3 regions of the Citricoccus sp. NPDC079358 genome follow, and region 3 is predicted to be linked to each of the others. Evidence: riboswitches for the same ligand, from Rfam matches in the RefSeq annotation. Region 3 holds a riboswitch; each other region holds the start of a gene.

Region 1 (7,174 bases), on a different contig from region 3:
TCGTTGCGGCCGCCCACCGCCTCGGGCTCATCCACGGTGAACTCGAACTCGCGGACGCTCACCCGCGTCTGTTGCTGGCCGGTCCACGTTCCGGCGGCGCGGAGGGTCTTCGACTCAGAGTCGCGGGGACTCTCGCTAAAACGCGAGTGCGCGGGGGTTGCGGCGGTGGTGGGATGTCGTGACGGTTCTCGGAAAGGCTCAGAAGAGGACACGGCGGTCATTGTAGGACCCTCAGGCCAACAGCACTTTGCGGGCCATGCTTGGTGGTGTCCCTCGCACACCATCGAGCATGGCCCGCAAAGTGAGATCGGAGGTCAGGACCAGCGGCGGATCGCCCGCTGCTCCACCAGGCCGAGGATCGCATCCGTGAGCTTGCCGATGACGGCCAGGAGGATGATCGTCAGGATCAGCCGGTCGGTGCGGCCGTTGTTCTGCGAGTCGGTGAGCAGGAATCCCAGGCCCATGGAGGAGGCGATGAGCTCCGCGGCGACCAGGAACAGCCACGCCTGGGCGAGGGCCAGCCGCAGGCCGGAGAACACGGAGGGCACCACGGCGGGTAGCTGCACGGTCCGCAGCAGGCGCAGGCCGTGATAGCCGAAGGCACGGCCGGCTTCCACCAGGTGAGGGTCCACGTGCTTGAGCGCCGCATAGACGTTCGTGAAGATCGGGAAGAACGCCCCGATCACGATCAGCGTGACCTTCGAGTCCTCGCCGATGCCCATCCAGAGGATCAGCAGTGGCACCCACGCCAGCGACGGCACCGCGCGGATGGCGCCGATCAGAGGCGCGAGCAGGGCGTCGGCCCAGGCGGACAGGCCGAGAATGGAACCGATGACCAGTCCGAGGACCCCGCCCATCACGAAGCCCAGCAGGACGCGCTGCACCGAGATGGCGATGTGGTGCCATAGGGATCCGTCGGTGGCCAGGTCGATCCCCGCGCTGACCACCGAGGAGGGCGAGGGCAGCTGCACCGGCGAGAACAGCCCGGCGGCGGTCGCGGCCCACCACGCGATAACCAGCACCACCGGCAGCAGCAGCCCGACGACGGCCCGCCCGGCTCCCGTGGAAAGGGCCCCCTTGATCCCGGGACGTTGCCCGGCCGGCGGGCCGAAGGGCTTGCCGTCACCGGCCGATTGCCGGTCCGGTAGGCGGGAGGTGTCGATCCAATCGGTGGTAGTCACTGGGTTGCCTTCTCGGCGAACGAGGGCTCGAGGAGCTCGGCCAGGGCCCGGTCCACATTCTCCTGGCTGGCCACGTCACCGGTCTCCACGAGGATCGGGCCGACGACCTCGAGGACATCCAGCTGCGCCTGGCCGGGCACCGGGTCCACGTCCAGGTTGGAGCGCTCCTCGATGACGGTGGTGGCCACGTCCTGCTCGAGGCCGGCCACCTCGGCGAGAATGGCCGCGGTCTCCTCGGGGTTCTCAAGGGCCCACTCGCGGGCCTGCTCGTAAACATCCACCACGGTCTGGGCCAGCTCGGGGGACTCGGCGAGGAAGGACTCCGTGGCGTTGAGGAAGCCGTAGGTGTTGAAGTCGATGTTGCGGTAGAACAGCTCGGCTCCCTCGGCCTCCGCCCCGGCCATGATGGGGTCCAGCCCGGACCAGGCGTCCACGGACCCGTTGTTCAGGGCGGCATTGCCGTCCGCGTGCTGCAGGTTCTGCACCGTCACGTCCGACTCGTCCACGCCGGCCTCACCGAGGGCCTGGATGAGGAAGAAGTAGGGATCCGTGCCCTTGGTGGCGGCCACGTTCTTGCCGACCAAGTCCGTGACCTCGGTGATGTCCGAATCCGCGGTGGTGACCAGGGCGGACCACTCCGGCTGGGAGTAGAGGCTGATGGTCTTGATCGGGGTGCCGTTGGCGCGGCTGAGCAGGGCGGCAGAACCGGCGGTGGAGCCCACGTCGATGGCCTCGGCACGCAGGGCCTCATTGGCCTTGTTGGACCCGGCGGACTGGACCCAGTTCACGGTGACGCCCTCCTCCGAGAGCTCCTCCTCGAGCCAGCCCTTCTCCTTGATGACCAGGGAGAGCGGGTTGTAGGTGGCGAAGTCGATGTTCAGCTCGCCGCCGGAGCCGTTGCCACCGGCGCCGGCCTCGGCGGCCTGACCACCGGATCCCTCGCCGGCCACACAACCGGTGAGCGCGAGGGCCGCGAGGGCGAGGGTGGCGGCGGAGAAGGTGAGGCGTGAGCGCATAGTGGTGCCTTTCGAGGGGGTGCGGTGTGTCCGGGGCCCGGAGGGGTGGGGCGCCGGACGATCTGTCGGGTACGGAGGAGGAGGGGCCGGTTAGCGGCGGTGGGCGTCCACACCGAGACCGCCGAGCAGCTCGGTTCGGAGGCGGGCCAGTTCGGCCGAACCGCGGTCCCGGGGCCGTTCCCCGGGGACGGTGACCACGGTGCGGGTGGTCGCGCCAGGGGCGGAACCCGGAGCGGGGTCCTGGCCGAGCAGTAGGATCCGGTCGGCCAGCTGGAGGGCCTCGTCCACGTCATGGGTGACGAGCAGGACGGTGGTGGCGGTCTTGGCATGGACGTCCAGCAACAGATCCTGCATTCGTAGCCGCGTCAGGGCGTCGAGTGCGCCGAACGGCTCGTCCAGCAGGAGAACACCGGGCCGCCGGGCCAGGGCGCGGGCCAGCGACGTCCGCTGGGCCATGCCGCCGGAGACCTCCCGGGGCCGGAGGCCGGCGTGCTCGGCCAGGCCCACCAGGTCCAGCAAACGGTCGACGCTCTCGCGGCCCTCGGCCCGTCCCATGCCGGGCGGCAGCCCCAAGGACACGTTCTGGTGGAGGGTGCGCCAGGGCATGAGGCGGGGTTCCTGGAAACCGACGGCGGTGCGGGAGTCATAGGGACGGACGGCGGACCCGCCGACCAGGATCTGCCCGGTGCTGCCGCTGTCCAGGCCGCCCACGGCGCGCAGCAGCGTCGACTTGCCGCAGCCGGAGGCCCCGAGGATGGCCAGGACCTCGCCCGGGCGCACGGTGAGGTTGATGTCCCGCAACACGGTGCGTGCGCCGTCGATGGCGGGGAAGGACCGGCCGACGTCGCGGAACTCCACCGCGAGGCTGGTGGTCGGGGCCGGCGGCGCCGTGAGGACGCTGGAACCGGTCAGGGACTCGGCAAGGGCAGTCACGGTGAATCACGCTCCATCGGTTCTGGCATGAGCACCTTCCCGGGTCATACGGGAGGTTGCTGCGGCGTCATCGAGCCAGATCTCTCGGCCGCTCTGGATGGTTGATTCATCCAGTGAAGCAGAGCACAGGGTATCCGTGTCAACCGCTGAAGAGCCGGTAACCACAGCTCCACAGGGGGCAATGCACCGGTCAACGGCATGTTTTACTCAACGGCATGTTTTACGGTCCGCTCCTCCACCGTCACTTATCTTGACGCCGCGTCATGTCACGTCATATTCGGAGTCTCTTGCGGTCAAATCCGGACCCGCGGCCATCCAGCGGCACGAAGGGTCGATATATGACTCCGGATTAGTTTGTGTCCTGCGCCATCTGGTCACCTGTGAGGGACCCATCCAGAGCGGCCGAGAGATCTGGCTTGATGACGCCGCAGCAACCACCGGGGATCCGGACAGGTGCTACCGCCAGGACCGATGGAAGGACGTGCATCCCCGTGCCCGAAACCCTGCCCGTGACCGTGCCGCGGAACGAGCCTGAGCTCTCCCCGCGCCGGATCCGTTTCAACGCCTTCGACATGAACTGCGTGGGCCACCAGTCCCCGGGGCTGTGGCGCCACCCGGAGGACCGCTCCAGTGACTACAACACGATCGGCTACTGGACGCATCTGGCCCAGGTCGCCGAACGCGGCCGCTTCGACGGCCTGTTCATCGCCGACGTGCTTGGCACCTATGACGTGTATGGAGGCTCCAACGAGGCCACTCTCACCGCCGGCACCCAGGTGCCTGTCAACGACCCCATGCTGCTCGTCAGCGCCATGGCCGCGGTGACCGAACACCTCGGTTTCGGCATCACCGCAGGAACCGCCTACGAGCATCCCTATCCCTTCGCCCGCCGCCTGGCCACTCTGGACCATCTCACGGGCGGGCGGGTCGGTTGGAACGTGGTCACCGGCTACCTGCCCTCGGCTGCCCGCAACATGGGCCGCCAGGACCAGCTGGCCCATGACGAGCGCTACGACCACGCAGACGAATACCTCGAGGTCGTCTACAAGCTGCTGGAGGGCTCCTGGGACGAGGACGCCGTGGTCCGGGACCGGGACGGTTGCGTCTACACGGACCCGGCCAGGGTGCACGAGATCGGCCATCAGGGGACCTACTTCTCGGTGCCGGGCATCGCCCTGACGGAGCCGAGCCCCCAGCGCACCCCCGTGGTCTACCAAGCCGGCACCTCCCCGCGCGGCCTAGCCTTCGCCGGGCAGAACGCCGAATGCGCCTTCGTCTCCGCCCCCAGCCGGGACAAGCTGGCCCAGGCCGTGACCAGGATCCGTGCTGCCGCCGTGGAGGCCGGCCGTGACGCGAAGGACATCAGGATCTTCAACCTTGCCACCGTCATCACCGGTCCGGACGAGGGGGCGGCCCGCGCCAAACACGCCGACTACGTCCGTTACGTGGACCACCGTGGTGCCCTCGCACTGTTGTCCGGGTGGATGGGCATCGACTTCTCGCAGTACGGCCTGGACGATGTGATCGGTCAGGACGTGCAGACCAACGCGGTGCAGTCCGCCGTGGAGACCTTCCGCTCGGGCGGTGCCGACGCCTCCGCGGACGGAGAGCCCTGGAGCATCCGCCGACTTGCCGAATGGGTCGGCATCGGGGGCTTCGGGCCGGTGTTCGTCGGCTCCGGTGCGCAGGTCGCCGACCAGCTGCAGGACTGGGCCGAGGAGACGGACGTGGACGGCTTCAATCTCGCCTACGCGGTCTCCCCGGGAAGCTTCGAGGACGTCGTGGAGCACGTGGTCCCCGAGCTCCAGGCCCGCGGTGCCTATCCCGCCGAGTACGAGTCCGGCACCCTGCGACACAAGCTGTTCGGCCGCGGGGACCGGCTGGCGGAGAACCACCGGGGCGCCAGCTTCCGGCTGGCAGCGGCCGGCACCCGGGACGGGGGCGCGCTGTGATCGAGATCCGCGACCTGCACCAGGCCTACACCGGGCGTGGGGGGACCGTCGAGGTGCTCAAGGGCATCGATCTGACCGTGCCGGAAGGCTCCATCACCGCCGTGGTCGGGCCCTCCGGGGCCGGCAAGACGACCCTCTCGCACTGCATCTCCCTGTTGGAGAAGCCCACCCGCGGCGAGATCCTGGTGGATGGCAGCGACCTGTCCCGGCTCCGGGGCCGCCAGCTGCGTTCTGCCCGCCGTGCCATCGGCACGATCTTCCAGCACTCCGCCCTGCTGCGCCGCATCACCGTGGCCGAGAACGTCGCCCTCCCGTTGCGCAACCTCGGGGTGGTCCACCACGAGATGCAGGACCGTGTGGCCGAGCTGCTGGACCGCGTCGGACTGCTGCACAAGGCCGACTCCTACCCCGGTCAACTCTCCGGCGGGCAGAGGCAACGGGTAGGCATCGCCCGGGCCCTGGCCCTTCGGCCCCGGATTCTGCTCTCGGACGAGTCCACCTCCGGCCTGGACCCGGACACCACCGCGCAGATCCTGTCCCTGCTCGCCGACCTGCGCACCGACCTAGGCTTGTCCATCATCCTCATCACCCATGAGATGGACGTGGTCCGGAACGTCGCCGACCAGGTGGCCTCCCTGTCCCACGGCCGGCTCGCGGAGTACGGCTCGCTGCCGTCCCTCGTCGCGGACCAGGACTCCACCGTTGGCGGGCAGCTGCTGCCGATCGCCGCGCTGCCGCTGCCGGCCGGCTTCGACACCTTCCTGGATCTCGCCTACCGGGATGGGGACGTGGACCCCGAATGGTTCACCCGAGTGGCGGTGGACCACCAGATCCGCCTGGCCCTGCTCGGAGGCACCATCGAGGCCCGCGGCGCGACCGCCCTGGGCCGCGCCGTCGTCGGGGTCCGCAGCGAGCAGGCCCAGCGCGCCATCGGCGCCCTGAACGGGCTCGGGCTCAGTGCCCGCCTGAGGAGCGACGCCGGCCGGTCCAGTCCCGCCGGGACCGCCATCTCGGCTGCGAGTCCAGACCGCGCCGGCCCGCCGCCGTCAGGCGCCACCCAGATCCCGGCCGGCGCGACGGCGGGGGCGACGGCATGAGTGCGACCGCAGACTCCTCCCAGCCGCTGCTCTCCGATACTCCGCTGTCCGAGCTGCCTGCCCTGCTGCTGCCGGCCTACGGGGAGACGTGGGCCATGGTGGGCATCGTGATGATGCTGGTGGTCATGATCGGCGGGGCCACCGGCGTGCTGCTGTACAACACGAGCCCGCGCGGGCTGTTCCCGCAGGACCGGGCCTACGGGCTGCTCAGCTGGGCGGTCAACATGGGTCGGTCTCTGCCGTTCCTCGTGCTGATGGCGGCCATCATCCCGCTGACCCGGTGGATCACCGGCACCACCCTGGGCATCGCCGCGGCCGTGGTGCCCATGACGATCGCCGGCATCCCGTTCTTCGCCCGGTTGGTCCAGAACACCCTGAACGACCTGCCGCGGGAGAACATGGCCGTCGGTCTCGTGACGGGGTCATCCCCAGCACAGATCATCCGTCAGACGCAACTGCGCGAGGCCCTGCCCGGCCTGGCCTCCGCCATCACCCTGAACACCATCTCGATGATCGAATACTCGGCCATTGCCGGGACCATCGGCGCGGGCGGCATCGGCTTCCTGGCCGTGACCTACGGCTACCAGCGCTTCGACATGACCGTCATGCTCGGCACGATCGTCCTGCTCATCATCACCGTCCAGCTCGTCCAGTTCGTCGGCGACCGGATCGCCCGTTCACTGACCCGGCCCTGAGCGGCCCCGCACCCCTGTTGAAGGATCTCCTATGAACCCCGAGAAGAAGACTCCGGCGACCACCGGGGAGAAGGCGACGGCCGGACACGATCACGGCTTCACCCTGCGAAAGTCACGCACCGTGCTGCCCTGGTCGCTGGCGGCCATCACCACGGTGGCCGCCCTGGCGCTGGGCCTCGTGGTGATTCAGCAATCCAACCGGCCGGCCGTGGCCGCCGGCGGCGAGGCCGAGATCACCCGACCGCTGACGGTGCACTACGAGCCGGCCATGGCCGGAGAGGAGAGCCTGGTGGAGTTCGT
Region 2 (7,174 bases), on a different contig from region 3:
CCGGGCAACAGGAGCGGTGCGGCGGTGGCCCGCGTCCGCTCCGCGTGACGGTCCGGCAGGTCCGGGGACATCCAGTGTTCCCGCCCGTCCACGTCCGCCGACAGCAACTCCGGGTGGAGGTCCGCCAGTGCCGCCCGGGCCTGGGTCTTGCCGACCTTGGACCACCAGCAGAAGTCCTCCACGGTGGCCGGGCCGTGGGAGCGTAGATACCGCAGCAGCAGCTCACGGACGCCGTCCTCCCGGTCACGCTGCCACCCCGGAGTGATCCACTCGGTGGCCAGCACGAGGCGTTGTTCCCGGCCCTCGGTGGGCCCGAAGCACAGCACCCCGCGCAGGGCGAGGAAGAAGATCAGGTGATACCCGCGGCCCTCGTCCACGGGCAGTCCCTCCTGGGTGAACCGGTCCAGGAGACCGGAACGGGCCAGCCCCGGACCGGTCAGGGCGTGGCAGGCGACCGTCTCGGCCCGGTCGAGCACGTCCGCGTCCAGGCCGAGCTCCCGGCGGCGCCGTTCGCTCGCCTTCAGCGTCTGGGCCGCGGTGAGGTGCAGAATCCATCCGAGATCCTCGGCCGCCACGGCGAACAGGGTGCCGCGCATCGGCCATGACCGGACGATGCTCCCCGCATCGTAGGCCTCGCGGACCGCTGCGACGGACCGGTCCACGGTGCGCAGGGCCAGGGACACGGTGGAGCCCGGGTAGTCCTGGGCCTGGGAGCAGGTGAGCCATCGCGCCACGTCAGCAGCTGTGGGCATCGGATCGACCAGCCGCTGGGAGACCAGCCGCATCCGTGCCACCTGTTCGGAGCTGAGAACCAGCATGCCCCTCCTTCGCTGGGGACAGTGTGCCACGGGGACCACCAGCTCGCGCCCGCTCCCGCCGTCTACAGCCGTCTCCCCCGGCAAGGACGCCCTCCCTGAGTAAAAGCTGTGAATCCCCCGGAGCCGGGCTGTGCACCGATTGACCAGACTCCGCCCGCGGTGAAGACTCGGGATATGCCCGAGCGGTCACCCCGCCACGGGCAGACGCCACAAAGGAGACGACATGAAACGATTGATCACCCTCGGCATCGGCGCGGCCCTCGGATACCTCCTGGGCAGCCGCGAAGGACGGAAGAATCTCGACAAGTTCGCCAAGAACGCACAGAGCTTCTGGAACGACCCTAAGACCCAGGATCAGGTGCAGAAGGCCACCCAGAAGGCCACCACCGCCGTGAAGGATCAGGCACCCGTGGTGGCGGACAAGGCGGCGGGCCTCGCGGACAAGGCCACGGACGCGCTGAAGGACAAGGCGCCCGGGCTCTCGGAGAAGGCCAACAGCGCCGCCCACACCATGGCTGACAAGGGTTCCGCTGCGGCGCAGGACCTGGCCGACAAGGCTTCCTCCGCCGCGGAGAAGTCTGCCGGCAAGCACGCTTCCGGCGACAAGTCCGTCAACGGTGCTCCGGACGCCCCGGCCACTGGTTCCGATGCGAATGCCTCGAGCGGCAACGCCAAGGCCACCGGCCCCAACGGAGACGTCCTCTCCGATCCGTCCCAGTCCCTCGAGACCGAGGGTGGCGGACCCGGACGCTCCTGACACTCGGACGAGTTGACCAGCTGACCGGCTGAACGACGGCCCCGGACCCTGAACGTCAGGGGGGACGGGGCCGTCGTCATGCCGGTCTCCTGCAGATCAGGCCGGTGTGGACGGCCCCGCGGGCCGGGACGTGCGCAGCCCGATCAGCACCAGCAGTGCCGAGGCGGCGGCCGCCACCGCGCAGACCAGGAAGGCCTGACTGAAGCCGCTCCCGAGGGACTCCAGGGCCAGCTCCGCCGCGGCACCACCGGGAGCCTCAGCGGGAATCGAGTTCAGGGCGAACGGGCCTCCGGCTTCGAAGATCCCCTGGGCCGCTCCCAGCTGGGCCGTCGGCAACGTGGACGCCGCCAGATCGGCGCCGAGTTGGCGAGCCGCACCGGACAGGGCCACCGCACCGACGAGGACGGGCCCCAGGGCGAAGCCGAGGTCACGCAGCAGGTTGGTGGTCGCACTGGCCATCCCGGCCAGCTCCCGCGGCACGGTGTTGATGGCCAGGGCGGTCATGGGGCTGAGCGTGAAGGCGAAGCCGAGGCCGGTCAACAGTGCCGGCAGCAGGAACTGACCCATCGAATGGTCGGCCGCGTCCAGGGTGGTGGCCCCGAGCAGGCCACCGAGGGCCATCAGGCTGAGGCCACCGGTGAGGACCCACCGGTCCGCGACGCGGGTCATCAGCCAGGAGATGACCGGGATCAGCACGAAGGCCGGGCCCTGCAGCAGCAGGAACAACAGTCCGATGTTGATCGGGTTCTGGTGCTGGACCGGGCCCAGCCACATGGAGAACGAGAAGCAGATGCCCAGGAAGGCGAACATGCCGACCACGGCGATGATCGAGGTGATGGAATAGTTCGGGTTCCGGAACAGGGACAGCTGGAGCAGGGGGTGCTGGACGCGGGTCTCGATGACGATGAACGCGGCCAGCAGAAGGAAGCCGAGAACCAGTGAGGCAACCACGGAGGGTGCGCTCCAGCCGGTCTCGGGCCCCTGGACCAAACCGAAGAGGACGAGGATCAGGCCGAGGGCGAAGGTGATCTGCCCCCACAGGTCCATCCGGCGTCCTGATTGGGATGTCGACTCCGTGGAGAACACGAGGCAGGTGGCGACCACCACCAGTCCGAGCACGACGACCACACCGTAGGACCACTGCCAGGCACCGGACTGCGCAAAGCCTCCGCCGAGCAGCGGCGCGACGATCCCGCCCGCGGACAGGCAGCCCGCCCACGCCGCGATAGCCCGGGCGCGCTGCTGCGGAGTGACCGTCACGGCCGCCACGAGGGCGAGGGATGCCGGGTACATGGCGCCGGCGCCGAGACCGTTGATGGCCGAGCCCACCCACATCATCTGGACCGAGGGGGCCAGGGCGCAGACCAGGGACCCGAAAGCCAGGACCACGGACCCGATGATGGTCAGGCGCCGGTGTCCGAACCGGTCTCCGAGCATGCCGAAGGTCAGCTCGAACACCACCACGGGGATCATAAATCCCGCCGTGATCCAGGTGAGCTGCGAGCCAACGGTGCCGAAGTACTGCTGGAACGTGCCGTTCAGCGCGCCCGGCAGGGCATTGGCCAGCTGCGCCACGAGTACGGCAACGGCGGCCGCAAAGATGGTGCCGTTGATCTTGGCCATGCGGGGCGGGGAGGCCGCGTCAGCGGCAGGCCTGGGCCGGGTCTGGTCCGCAGTGGGGATGGTCATGGGGACTCCTGGAGACGGTGCGACAACGCAAGGGACTGGCTGGGACAAGCACGTGATAGGTCCGACTTCCGTGCAGTGAGGTGATACACCCCACGGAAGATCGTGATCAGTATCACCACTCACAAGACAGTCTGTCAAGTGATTATCGTGAATGACAAAGCACTGCCCCGCCGGAAGGATCCGGCGGGGCAGTGCTGGTAATAACGAGGACAGTCATGCCGTCAATCGAGCGTGCAGAGCAGCCCTGTCCACGATGCGGTCATCTGGTCGAGCAGTTCCTCGCGGTCGACGGCCCAACCCAGGCGGAACCAGCGCTGGGACATGAAGATCAGTTGACCGAAGGCAATCGCACAACGGACCCTCCGGCTGCTCGGATCGAACCGGTCAGCCGAATCAAGCCCGGATGCCATGGCCCCGATGGCCCGGTCGTGCCAGGCGTCCAGGGCACTCTGAATCTCAGGATCGGCGGCCGCGGCCTGCAGCGAGATCATCATGTAGGGCTTGATGTCCGGCCATTGGTCGAACTTGCGGCTGAGGTAGGCCCGGATCGTGCCGGGGTCGTTGGAGGCCACCATCTCCGGCAACGGTGGCCGGTCCGCGCTCGTCAGCATCTCGTCAGCTCGCTCCACGATGAAGCGCACGAGCTCCGCTTTGGAGGTGAAGTGCAGGTAGAACGTGGCCCGTGTGGCACCAGCGGCCAGAGCGATCTGGTCGATGGTGGTGGCACCATAGCCCTTCTCGGTCATGACCTCCACCCCGGCATCCAGCAGGAGTTGACGCGTCATACGTTTTTGGGCTTCCCGGAGTGTGGCCATGGTGACCCAGCCTATCGCCTTCGCCATCAGCCGGCGCCGGGCCCGGGGGTAAATCCGGCCCGACGCCGGCCCGCACGCTCAGGCGTGCGCGCGGTTCCGCAGGGCGAAGGACGAGCCGTAGTGGTTCTGCGGCAGGTGGTCACCGCGCCCGAAGAGCTTGTGGCGCATGGTGCCCTCGGCGTACTCGGTCTTGTAGCGGCCCAACTGCTGCAGTTCGGGGACCACGTACTCCACCACGTCCTCGAAGGTGCCGGGGGTGATGTGATACGCGAGGTTGAAGCCGTCCACGTCAGTCTCGTCCTGGATGCGCGCCAGCTCCCGCGCCACGGTCGCACCGGAGCCGACGATGACGGGGCCGAAGCCGCCCACACCGACCCATTCGGCCAGCTTGCGCACGGTCCACTCGGACTCGGCGTCACCGGAGGCCTTCTTGAAGGTCTCCACGGCGGACTGGATGGCGTTGGACTTCACGTCCCCGATCGGCTCGTCGAGCTCGAACTCGGCCAGATTGATGCCCATCCAGCCGGACATCAGCACGAGGCCGCCCTCGACGTCGATGTACTGCGTCAGTTCCTCGTACTTGGCGCGTGCCTCCTCGTCGGTGGCCCCAGTGACGATGGTCTGCATGGACATGATGCGGATGTCATAGGGATCCCGGCCGGCCTCGACCGCACCCTGGCGGATTTTGGCGGCGGTGCCCTTGATCATCTCGTCGGTGGGCGAGTTGATGAACACGGCCTCGGCGTGTTTGCCGGCGAAGGCCCGTCCGCGGGTGGAGGCGCCGGCCTGGTAGATCACCGGGGTGCGCTGCGGGCTGGGCTCGGTGAAGGCGATGCCGGGGGTCTTGAAGTAGGTGCCCTCGTGCTCGATCCGGTGGACCTTGGACGGGTCGATGAAGACCCCGGACTCCTTGTCGTAGACGACCGCGTCGTCCTCCCAGGAGCCCTCGAGGAGCTTGTAGACCACGTCGAGGTACTCATCGGCGTGGTTGTACCGCTCGTCATGCTCCATCTGGTCCACCTGGCCCATGTTGATGGCGGCGGAGGGCAGGTAACCGGTCACCACGTTCCAGCCCACGCGACCCTCGGTCAGGTGGTCCAGGGTGGCCAGGCGGCGCGCGAACGGGTAGGGGTGCTCGTAGGCGGTGCCGGCGGTGACCCCGAAGGTCAGGTGCTCGGTGACGGCGGCCATCGGCGGGACCACGAGCATCGGGTCGTTGACCGGGACCTGCGTGCCGGCCTTCAGGGTGGCCTCGTCGGAGGATCCATAGACGTCATAGGGCCCGAGGACGTCGGCGATGAACAGGCCGTCGAACAATCCCTGCTCGAGGGTCTGCGCCAGCCCGGTCCAGTAGCCCAGGGTGTTGTAGTCACGGGCGCGGTCCTCGGGGTGGCGCCAGAGACCGGGTGACTGATGGGCCACGCAGTTCATGTCAAAGGCGTTGAAGAGGATCTCGCGCCGGCCGGTGGCGGTGGTGGGCACACCCTCGGGAAGCTGGTTCGATCCATGGGCGTTCTCGTTGCTGGGGACAGACACGGTGGTGCTCCTTCCATCGGTCCTGGCGGTAGCACCTGTCCGGTTGCCCGGTGGTTGCTGCGGCGTCATCGAGCCAGATCTCTCGGCCGCTCTGGATGGGTACCCATCGATTGCACCACACCCTGGGGCGCGACCCCAACCGGGGGTTCACGCGGAGTCACCCGGCTTTTCCGTTTTGAGGGCAGAGATGAGTACTTATTTCTGCCCTCAAAACGGGACGGGCGGTGTCAGCTTGAGGCGAGGACCACGATCGGATCCGTGGTCGGCGCCTCGGACCCGCCGTCCGGTTCCACGGTGACGGCGAGCGCCGCATCCGCCGGGACGTCCTGCATCCGCACGAGGGCGAGGCCGTCCTGGACCTCCAGCAGCCCGGCCGGCTGCGGGGCTGCCTCCCCCTGGATGGTCCACATCTGGTAGTCGCGCCCCTCGGCGGGAGCCGGCAGGCCCCGTGCGGCCAGCACGGTCTCACCAGACGGGGCGCGGGCCACCTCGACCTCACCTCCGCCGGTCACCGGTGACTCCAGCCGCTCAGCTCCGTCCACCTGCAGAATCTGCTCGATCGCCGTGAGCTGATCGCCCTCGGTCACGCCACCCGTGGGCGCCCACGGCTGGCTCACCACCACGGCCACGGCGATCGCGGCGGCCGCAGCGGCCGAGACCGCCCCCACCCACCAGCGGCGCGCGTCCGGCCGGCGTCGGGCACGGTGGCTGGCCAGATCGGCGACGCCGGCTCGCCCGGAGCCAGCCCCGGGGCGGCCGTCCGCACCGTGTCCTGCCAGGGGCGAGGCGCCGGCGTCCTGATCAGGACGGGCGTCCTGGCCGGACTCGGCCACGGCCGAGAGAACGCGGTCCCGCAGGTCGGCGGGAGGCTCGGCCGGTGTGCTCACCGCCAGGCGGGAGACGGTGCTGGTGAGGGCCTCGGCCCGGGCGCGGAGCTCGGGGTCCGAGCCGAGCCGCTGCTCGATGGCGCGGCGCTCGTCCTCGTCCACGGCGTCCAGGGCCCAGGCGGCGAGCAACTCCGCGTCGAACTCGTTCTTGATCTCGTGCTCGTTTCCGTTCGTCATGCTCCCACCCCCAAACAGTCCTGTAGTCGTTGGAGCGCACTGCGCATCCGGGATTTCACGGTGGCCAGTTTGGCCCCGAGTCGTTCAGCGACCTGCCGGTAGGTCAGTCCGCCGTAGTAGGCCTGCGTCACGGCCTCGTATTCCAGGCCGGTCAGCGTGCCGAGGCATTTCGTCACGCGTTCCCGGTCCTCCGCCGATTCCACGGCCTCGGACACGTCGTCCCGGTCCCTCTCGAACCCGGCGACCCCGGCCCGTTCCTCCCGGTACCGGCCGGACTGGGTGGAACGGATCAGGTCGACGGCCCTGCGGTGGGTGATCGAGCAGACCCAGCCGACCACGGATCCGCGGTCAGGGTTGAAGCGCTCGGCGGAGCGCCACACATCCACGAGGGCCTCCTGCGTGACGTCAGCCGCGAGGTCGGCGTCGCGCACGATCTTCCGCGCCAGGCCGTAGGCCGAGGGGGCCACGGCGTCGTAGAAGGCGGCGAAAGCCTCC
Region 3 (7,174 bases):
TGTCAGCATCCACCACCTCGGAGTGGTCGTAGAACCCGCCCAGATGAGCCGCCGCCGTGCCGTTGCCGCCATCCATCCAGTAGTCGAAGTTGTAGGCCACGGCCTCCGCGTCCAACCGTGTGCCGTCCGTGAAGTGGACGTCATCCCGCAGGTTCAAGGTCCACACCGTCCGGTCCTCGGAGACCTCCCAGTCCGTGGCGATCCACGGCACCACGGAGCCGTCCTCCGTGGCCGAGACCAGGTTGTCCAGCACCTGGCGGGCCGTGAAGTTCTCCTGGATCCAGCCGCCGAAGATGCAGTTGGGCTCCTGGAGGTGCCCGTACTCGAGGACGCCGCCCTGGACCGGCCCCGTGGCGGAGCCGGTCAGTGCCGCCTGCTCCTGCGGGCCCGCGGCCCCGGATGAGCAGGCGGACAGGGCCAAGGCCGACCCCACGGCCAGGGCGAGGCCGGCGGTGAGGGCGCCCGGCCGGCGTCGTGGCCTGGTTCTGGTTTTGGTCCCGGCCGTGGTGGTGGCCGTCTGGCCGTCCGGACCGCGCCGGTTTTCGGGCGCGTTCGGGGAGGGTGGGGTGTTCATGGGGTTCCTTTCGGGCCGCTGGGCGGCTCTCGTGGCCGGGAGGCGCGGGGGTCAGGCGCCGGCGGGCACGGTCTCTTCCACGCGGGCGAAGGCTCCGCGGTACTGGGCGGCCGGGTGGGTCTCGGGGAGCCGGTCGCGGCCGAAGAGCTTCTGGCGCAGGGTGCCCGGAGCGTACTCGGACTGGGCCAGGCCACGTTCACGCAGCACCGGCAGGACCTTCTCCGCGAACTCCTCGAAGGAGCCGGGGATGACCCAGTTGATGACGTTGATGCCGTCCACGCCGGCCGCCTGCCACTGCTCCAGCTGGTCGGCGATCTGCTCCGGGGTGCCCACCACGCGGCTGTTGCGGTGGCTACGCCAGGCGATGTCCGCCACCACGGGCTCACGGTCCGTGATCGCCTTGGAGACCCACTCGGCGAAGCCCTTCTGGGTGTTGGTCTCCAGGTCCTTCAGCGGGGTCTCCGGCGGATAGACCCGGCCGTCCGGGTCCACGAGGGCGGCATGGGCCAGGTACCCGTCCAGGGAGGCATACTGCTCGTACTCCTCCAGCTTGCGCTGAGCTTCCTCCTCGGTGTCCCCGATGACGAAGCTGAGCCCCTGGTAGAACGTGATGTCCTCCGGTGCCCGGCCTGCCTCAACGGCGCGGCGCCTGGTGTCCTCGATCTGCTGGCGGGCCACATCCGGGGTGGTCGCGATGATGAACACGGCCTCGGCGTTGCGGGCGGCGAAGTCACGGCCGGAGGCGGAGGAACCGGCCTGGAACAGCACCGGCGTGCGCTGCGGGGACGGGGAGGGCAGGTGCGGGCCCTCCACCGAGTAGCGCTCGCCCACGTGGTGGATCTTGTGCACCTTCTCCGGGTCCGAGTAGCGGGAACCCGCGCGGTCCTTGACCACCGCGTCCTCGTCCCACGATCCCTCCCACAGCTTGTAGGTGACGTCGATGTACTCCGCGGCCCAGCGGTAGCGCTCGGCGTGGTCGGTCAGCCGGGGCAGGCCGAAGTTGCGCGAACCGTTGTCCTGCGTGCCCGTCACGATGTTCCAGGCGATGCGGCCGCCGGAGAGGTGGTCCAGCGTGGAGAGCTGGCGGGCGAACTGGAACGGGTGGGACTGGAAGACATTCGAGGTGGTGGCCAGGCCGATGTGCTCGGTGACCACGGCGAGCGCCCCGAGCAGCACGGTCGGATCGTTGGACGGGATCTGCAGGCCCTCGTTGACGTACACGGAGTAGTCCGCGTCCGCATCGCCGTAGTGGCCCACCACGTCCGCGAAGAACATCGCGTCGAACTTGGCCGCCTCCAGGGTCTTCGCGAGGTTGATCCACGTGTTGACGTCCGTGAACTCGGTCTGGCCGGCATCCTCGCGGCGCCACTGGCCGTGGTGGATGTGGCTGGTGGTGTTCATCACGAACGCGTTGAAGCGCAGCGGGCGCGGGGCGGTGTGGGAGGGGGTGATGTGGGCGGGGGTGGTGTTCTCGGTGCTCATGGGTACTCCTGGATGCTGATCGGGGTTCGGGTTCACTGGGCGTTCGGCACGGAGCCGATGCGGTAGGAACGGGCCGGCGGGGTGGCGTTGACCTCCCAGTCCCCGAGGAGGCGGGACCGGTAGATCAGGGGGTTGTGGTTGGCCAGCACGCGGGCATTGCGCCAGTGCCGGTCCAGTCGCCTCGACTGGCTCAGGGCCGAGGCGCCGCCCACCTCGAACAGGTGGGTGGCCGCGGCCAGGACGTTCTTCGCGATGACCTGCTGGGCCTGGTAGACGCGGACATAGAGGGCGTTGGTGTCCTCCTCCGGCAGGTCCTCACCGGCGGCCTCCCGTTCGAGGACGCCGCCCAGCGCGGAGACCACCGATTCGAAGGCGGCCCGCGCGGCGAACGCGGCGGAGGAGAGCTCGCCGACCACCTGGAGCACCTGGGCATCATCCCGCGGCAGCTCCGCGGTCCCGTGGCTGAAAGAACGACGCCGGCCGCGGACGTACGCGCTGACGTCCCGCACGATGGCCTCGGCGATGCCGGTCAACGCCGCGAGGTGCAGGAACTGCCAGCTGGCCTGGCCGGTGGCGACGCGGGTGCCGTCATCCAGGCCGCCGGTGTAGACCTCCTCGGCCTCGACCGGCGTGTTCTCGAACACCGTGGTGCCGGAGGCGGTGAGTTGCTGGCCGAAGCCGTCCCAGTCGTCCAGCCTCGTGATCCCGGGGGCGTTCACAGACACCGTAGCGGCGATCTCCTCACCCTGGGCGTCCACGGCCGCCACGATGATCCAGTCGGCGTAGAGCGTCCCGGTGGAGTAGTACTTCGTGCCGTTGAGCCTCCAGGTGCCCTCTGCGTCCTGGACCAGCGTGGTGGTCCCCTCCCCCACAGCGTTGTTGATCTCCGTGACGGCGTTGCCGACCACGGCCCCGTCCCCGAGGCGGCGCAGCCACCGGTTCCGGAACACCGGGTCCGGGTGCCCCAGCACGTTCTCCTGATTGATCAGGTGCGCACGCAGGGCCTGGACCAGATTCGAGTCCGCCGCCGCCAGCTCCACGATCAGCTGGGCCTGCTCCGCGAAGGAGAGTCCGGCACCCCCGTACTCCACCGGCACCCGCAGGGAGGTGAACCCCGCCGCGGCCAACCGCCGGACGGCGTCGCGGTCGATGATGTGCTCGGCCTCCCGTTCGGCGGCGCTGTCCGCGATGGCGGCGAACACCGGGGCCAGCCGTTCCCGGACGGTCCGGTAGGCCTGGCCGGACGGTTCGCTTCCGGTGGAGGCGGCGGAGGAGGGCGCGGTGGTGCGCTCGGCGGTGGTGGTCATCATGCTCCTTCGGTGGTGGATGGGGTGGCGGCCTCCGCGGCGGCGGAGTTGCGGGCCGTGGAGTGGAACGGCGGGATGGCACCGTTGATCCGGTAGTCGCCTACGGCCTGGGTGCGGTAGATCAGCGGGGTGTGGCTGGCGATCGTCCGGGCGTTGAGCCAGTGCTGGTGCAGTTGCCGGCTGGCATCCGTGGCCGAGGCCCCGCCGGACTCGAAGATCTGGTTGGTGGCCTCCAGGATCAGATCGGACACCACGAGCGTCGCCTCGGACAGCGCGATGTTGGCCCGGGCGTGGGCCTGGAGCACTACCGGGTCCTCCAGGTCGGTGTGGCCCCGGACCTGGAGGAAGGACTCCTCCACCACGGCCGCGGCGCCCCGCACGATGTGCCGGGCCGAGCCCACCTTGGCGGACACGGCACCGATGACCTGGTGCACCAGCGGGTCCTCCGCCGGCGTCTCCGCCGTCGCGTGGTCATAGGTACGACGCCGACCTCGGACGAACGCGGTGATCTCGGCCAGCGCGGTGGCGCCGATCCCGGCCTGGGTGGCCGCCAGCACGATCCACAGGACGGTGTAGGCCAGCACGCCCGTGGGGACGTTGAACTCCTGGGTCCGCTGGGCCCGCACGGGGACGTGGTCCAGGGTGGTGGTACCGGAGGCGGTGAGCCGCTGGCCAAAGCCGTTCCAGTCGTCGATGCGCTGCACCCCAGGATCACGGGCGTCGATGATCGCGAAGATCGGACCGTCCTCCTCGAGCCCGGGACGGACTGCGGAGACCAACAGATAGTCGGCGAAGATGGCCCCGGTGGAGTAGAACTTGTCACCCGTCAGGCGGGCCACCTCCGTGGTGCCCGTGGCGGCAGCCGCCTGCACGGTGTCCGGGTCGGCGTCGATCCAGTGCACGGGACGCCGGCCTGCTGACGGCGGCAGCTCCACCAGGGCGTTGCCGAAGATCTTCCCGGCCGCCACTTCGGCCAGCCACCACTCGGAGACCGCGCCCTGGGGCTCGTTCTCGTGCTGCTCCGTGAACATGAAGTGCCCATGCAGCGCCTGAGGCAGGTTGGAGTCCGCGGCGGCGAGTTCCACCAGCAGATCGGCCAGTTGCGGCAGGCTCGCCCCGATGCCCCCGTGGTCGCGGCCGAGCCGCACCCGCGTGAATCCCGCGCCGCGGAGATGTTCTAGAGCGGCGAACGCCAGCTCGTGATCCTGCTCGCGCTGTGCCGATCCCGCCGCAACGGCCGCGAAGACCGGGGCGAAGTGCGCGGTGAGCTGGGCGTCCGTCGGCCCGGCGGGGCCGATGGCTGCCCGCAGCTCATCGAAGGTGGGCAGGCTGGAAGGCGCGGTGCGGTGTTCGAGGTGAGTGGTGTCCGTCATGGGTGTCCCCGTCAGCCATGGCACACCGGAATGGCGTTGGCCCGGAACACGGCGTCGTCATAGCCTGACGGCCGGGACACGCATTCACGGTGGTGCCGTACTTGCCCCGCGGTGGTTTCCGGAGGCCGAATCATCACCTGGAGCACCCCACTACGGTGAGAGGGTTGCCGTCCGGCCAGCCAGGGCTTAGCACCGGATCTCGTGATTCTGTTCTCGACCCTAGGCAGTCAGCTCGCGGCCGCCAAGCCTCGGGTCATGTTCAGGGGCCTGGCGTCATCTGCGCCCGGTTCCGTGCCGAAATGCCGGCCCGACCGTCCCCGGCCGCCTCAGATGACGGTCTGTGACGGCCTGGACAGGTCAGTGCTGGTCGGTCACCAGCGGTAGTCCAGGAACTTGCCGTCCAAGGTGATGACCACGCGGTCGCCGTCCGGATCGGCACGGCGGGTAACGTCTGCCTTGAAGTTGATGGCGCTCATGATGCCGTCCCCGAACTCCTCGTGGATCAGGGCCTTCAGCGCCGGCCCGTAGACCGACATGGCCTCCATCAACCGGTAGATCGTGGGATCGCGCATCACGGCCGGGTCGCTGCCCCGGTCCGGCTGTTGCTGCAGGCTCTCGGCCACGTCGTCGCCCAGACCGAGCATCTCGACCACGACGCCGGCCTGGGCCGCGGTCATCGGGTGCTGTCCCAGCAGCGCGGCCGTGGTCCACACCGGTGCGGCTCCGATGGCGGCGGCGAGTCCCGCCCAGGTGAGACCGGCACGGATGCGTGCGGCATTGACGAGGTCGGCAGCGTGCGCCTTATGCATGATGGGGTCCATGGTCAGCGGCTCACGGCGTGGTCGGACAGGCTCGGCAGTTTCGGCTGACGCTTGGCCGCCGTGCGGTAGTGGGTGGCGTAGAGCGTCAGGCCCACGAAGGAGAGGCCGCCCACGAGGTTACCGAGCACGGTCGGGATTTCGTTCCAGACGAGGTAGTCCATGATGGAGAACTCACCGCCCAGCATGAGGCCCGCCGGGAAGAGGAACATGTTGACGATGGAATGCTCGAATCCCATGTAGAAGAAGAGCATGACCGGCATCCACATGATCAGGGCCTTGCCCACGACGTCCTTGGCCAGGAAGGCCGCGACCACACCGGTCGAGACCATCCAGTTGCAGAGCACGCCGCGGATGAAGAGGGTCAGCATGCCACCCGCACCGTATTCGGCGTAGCCGACGGTTCTCCCCTCGCCGATGGAGCCGATCTGTTGGGCCACCTCGTTCGGCGGGGTCTGGAAGCCGTAGGTCATGGTCACCACCATCATGACGGCCACGAGGAAGGCTCCGGCGAAGTTGCCGACGAAGACCAGGCCCCAGTTGCGCAGCAGACCGCCGATGGTCACGCCGGGCCTCTTGTCGATCCAGGCCAGCGGGACCAGGGTGAAGACACCGGTCAGCAGGTCGAAACCGAGCAGGTAGATGAGGATGAATCCGACCGGGAACAGCAACGCACCGACGAGGGCATCGCCCGTCTGCACGGTCACCGTGATGGCGAACGCCGCGGCGAGAGCCAGGATGGCACCGGCCATGAACGAGCGGATCAGGGTGTCCCGGGTGGACATGAAGACCTTGGACTCACCGGCGTCGACCATGTGCTTCACGAAGTCTGGCGGGCTGACATAGGACATGGAACATCACTCCAGGGGTGAGGGGCGGGCATACCCCCCAACCTAGGAAGCGTGCGTTTCTGCGGTGTTTCCGTCCCCGCACCGGCCCACGAAATCTCCCTCACTGCCCCTGCGGGATGCGGTGAGACGCACGTCCACTCACTCCCGCAGTGGAAGATCCCTGACCATCCGGAGCGGAGCGGTGAGCCGATAGCTCGTCTCGAGCCACTCTGCGATCTCATCCCATCCTTCGTCCTGGGCCGGATCGAGCCCGTCCACGTCGATGCCGAACCAGCCTGAGCGTCCCAGATAGGCCGGTCGGAACGTCCGCGGGTCCTGCTCCAGGAACGAGATGTCGGCTTCCTCGGGTTTGATCACCACCGCCTGCGGGTGCTGGACGTAACCGTCCCCGGCGGCTGCCGGACGGGACCTATCCCGGGTGTTATCCGAGTCTTTGACCGAGGCCCCGTAGTAGGCGAAGACCTTCTGGGTGAAGAACGCCGGCCGCCCGTGGGAGACCTTCATGTCCGCCGCGGGAAGGGCCAAGGCCAAGGCGCGGACGCGCTGGAAGTGCGGGTCGCCGTCGTCGTACATCTTCGGGTGGGCCATCGGCCCAGTTTCCCCGGTGACCGAGGCTGCGTGAAGTCTCGGTTCCCTACGCCTCGGGAACCGTGGCGTAGGCCGGCTCGGCCTTCTTGACCCGGCCGATGACCCACATGGTAACCGGGGACAGGACGATCTCGACGACGGACTTGAACACGAAGCCCACCAGGACATAGTTGAGGAACGT

What was found. Region 3 has a riboswitch for S-adenosylmethionine ahead of AB0333_RS12150 (acyl-CoA dehydrogenase). Riboswitches for the same ligand answer to the same signal wherever they lie in the genome.
Region 1: linked by a shared signal. The riboswitch ahead of AB0333_RS09240 (LLM class flavin-dependent oxidoreductase) and the one ahead of AB0333_RS12150 (acyl-CoA dehydrogenase) in region 3 are both predicted to bind S-adenosylmethionine.
Region 2: linked by a shared signal. The riboswitch ahead of AB0333_RS09275 (LLM class flavin-dependent oxidoreductase) and the one ahead of AB0333_RS12150 (acyl-CoA dehydrogenase) in region 3 are both predicted to bind S-adenosylmethionine.

What each region holds. Positions count from the first base shown of each region.
Region 1 is NZ_JBFBLI010000006.1:62,756-69,929, forward strand. Features, by position in the region: gene AB0333_RS09220 (OsmC family protein) at 1-62, opposite strand, end outside; gene AB0333_RS09225 (ABC transporter permease) at 315-1,082, opposite strand; gene AB0333_RS09230 (aliphatic sulfonate ABC transporter substrate-binding protein) at 1,178-2,197, opposite strand; gene AB0333_RS09235 (ABC transporter ATP-binding protein) at 2,288-3,130, opposite strand; SAM riboswitch class I at 3,141-3,234, opposite strand; SAM riboswitch class I at 3,517-3,608, shown strand; gene AB0333_RS09240 (LLM class flavin-dependent oxidoreductase) at 3,622-5,082, shown strand; gene AB0333_RS09245 (ATP-binding cassette domain-containing protein) at 5,079-6,179, shown strand; gene AB0333_RS09250 (methionine ABC transporter permease) at 6,176-6,874, shown strand; gene AB0333_RS09255 (MetQ/NlpA family ABC transporter substrate-binding protein) at 6,906-7,174, shown strand, end outside.
Region 2 is NZ_JBFBLI010000006.1:72,468-79,641, reverse strand. Features, by position in the region: gene AB0333_RS09295 (winged helix DNA-binding domain-containing protein) at 1-818, opposite strand, end outside; gene AB0333_RS09290 (hypothetical protein) at 1,042-1,575, shown strand; gene AB0333_RS09285 (MFS transporter) at 1,672-3,264, opposite strand; gene AB0333_RS09280 (helix-turn-helix domain-containing protein) at 3,486-4,049, opposite strand; gene AB0333_RS09275 (LLM class flavin-dependent oxidoreductase) at 4,158-5,561, opposite strand; SAM riboswitch class I at 5,626-5,717, opposite strand; gene AB0333_RS09270 (anti-sigma factor) at 5,843-6,679, opposite strand; gene AB0333_RS09265 (sigma-70 family RNA polymerase sigma factor) at 6,676-7,174, opposite strand, start outside.
Region 3 is NZ_JBFBLI010000009.1:101,315-108,488, forward strand. Features, by position in the region: gene AB0333_RS12135 (ABC transporter substrate-binding protein) at 1-574, opposite strand, end outside; gene AB0333_RS12140 (LLM class flavin-dependent oxidoreductase) at 626-2,056, opposite strand; gene AB0333_RS12145 (acyl-CoA dehydrogenase family protein) at 2,089-3,366, opposite strand; gene AB0333_RS12150 (acyl-CoA dehydrogenase) at 3,363-4,736, opposite strand; SAM riboswitch class IV at 4,829-4,943, opposite strand; gene cynS (cyanase) at 5,108-5,545, opposite strand; gene AB0333_RS12160 (formate/nitrite transporter family protein) at 5,560-6,405, opposite strand; gene AB0333_RS12165 (MmcQ/YjbR family DNA-binding protein) at 6,544-6,993, opposite strand; gene AB0333_RS12170 (queuosine precursor transporter) at 7,040-7,174, opposite strand, start outside.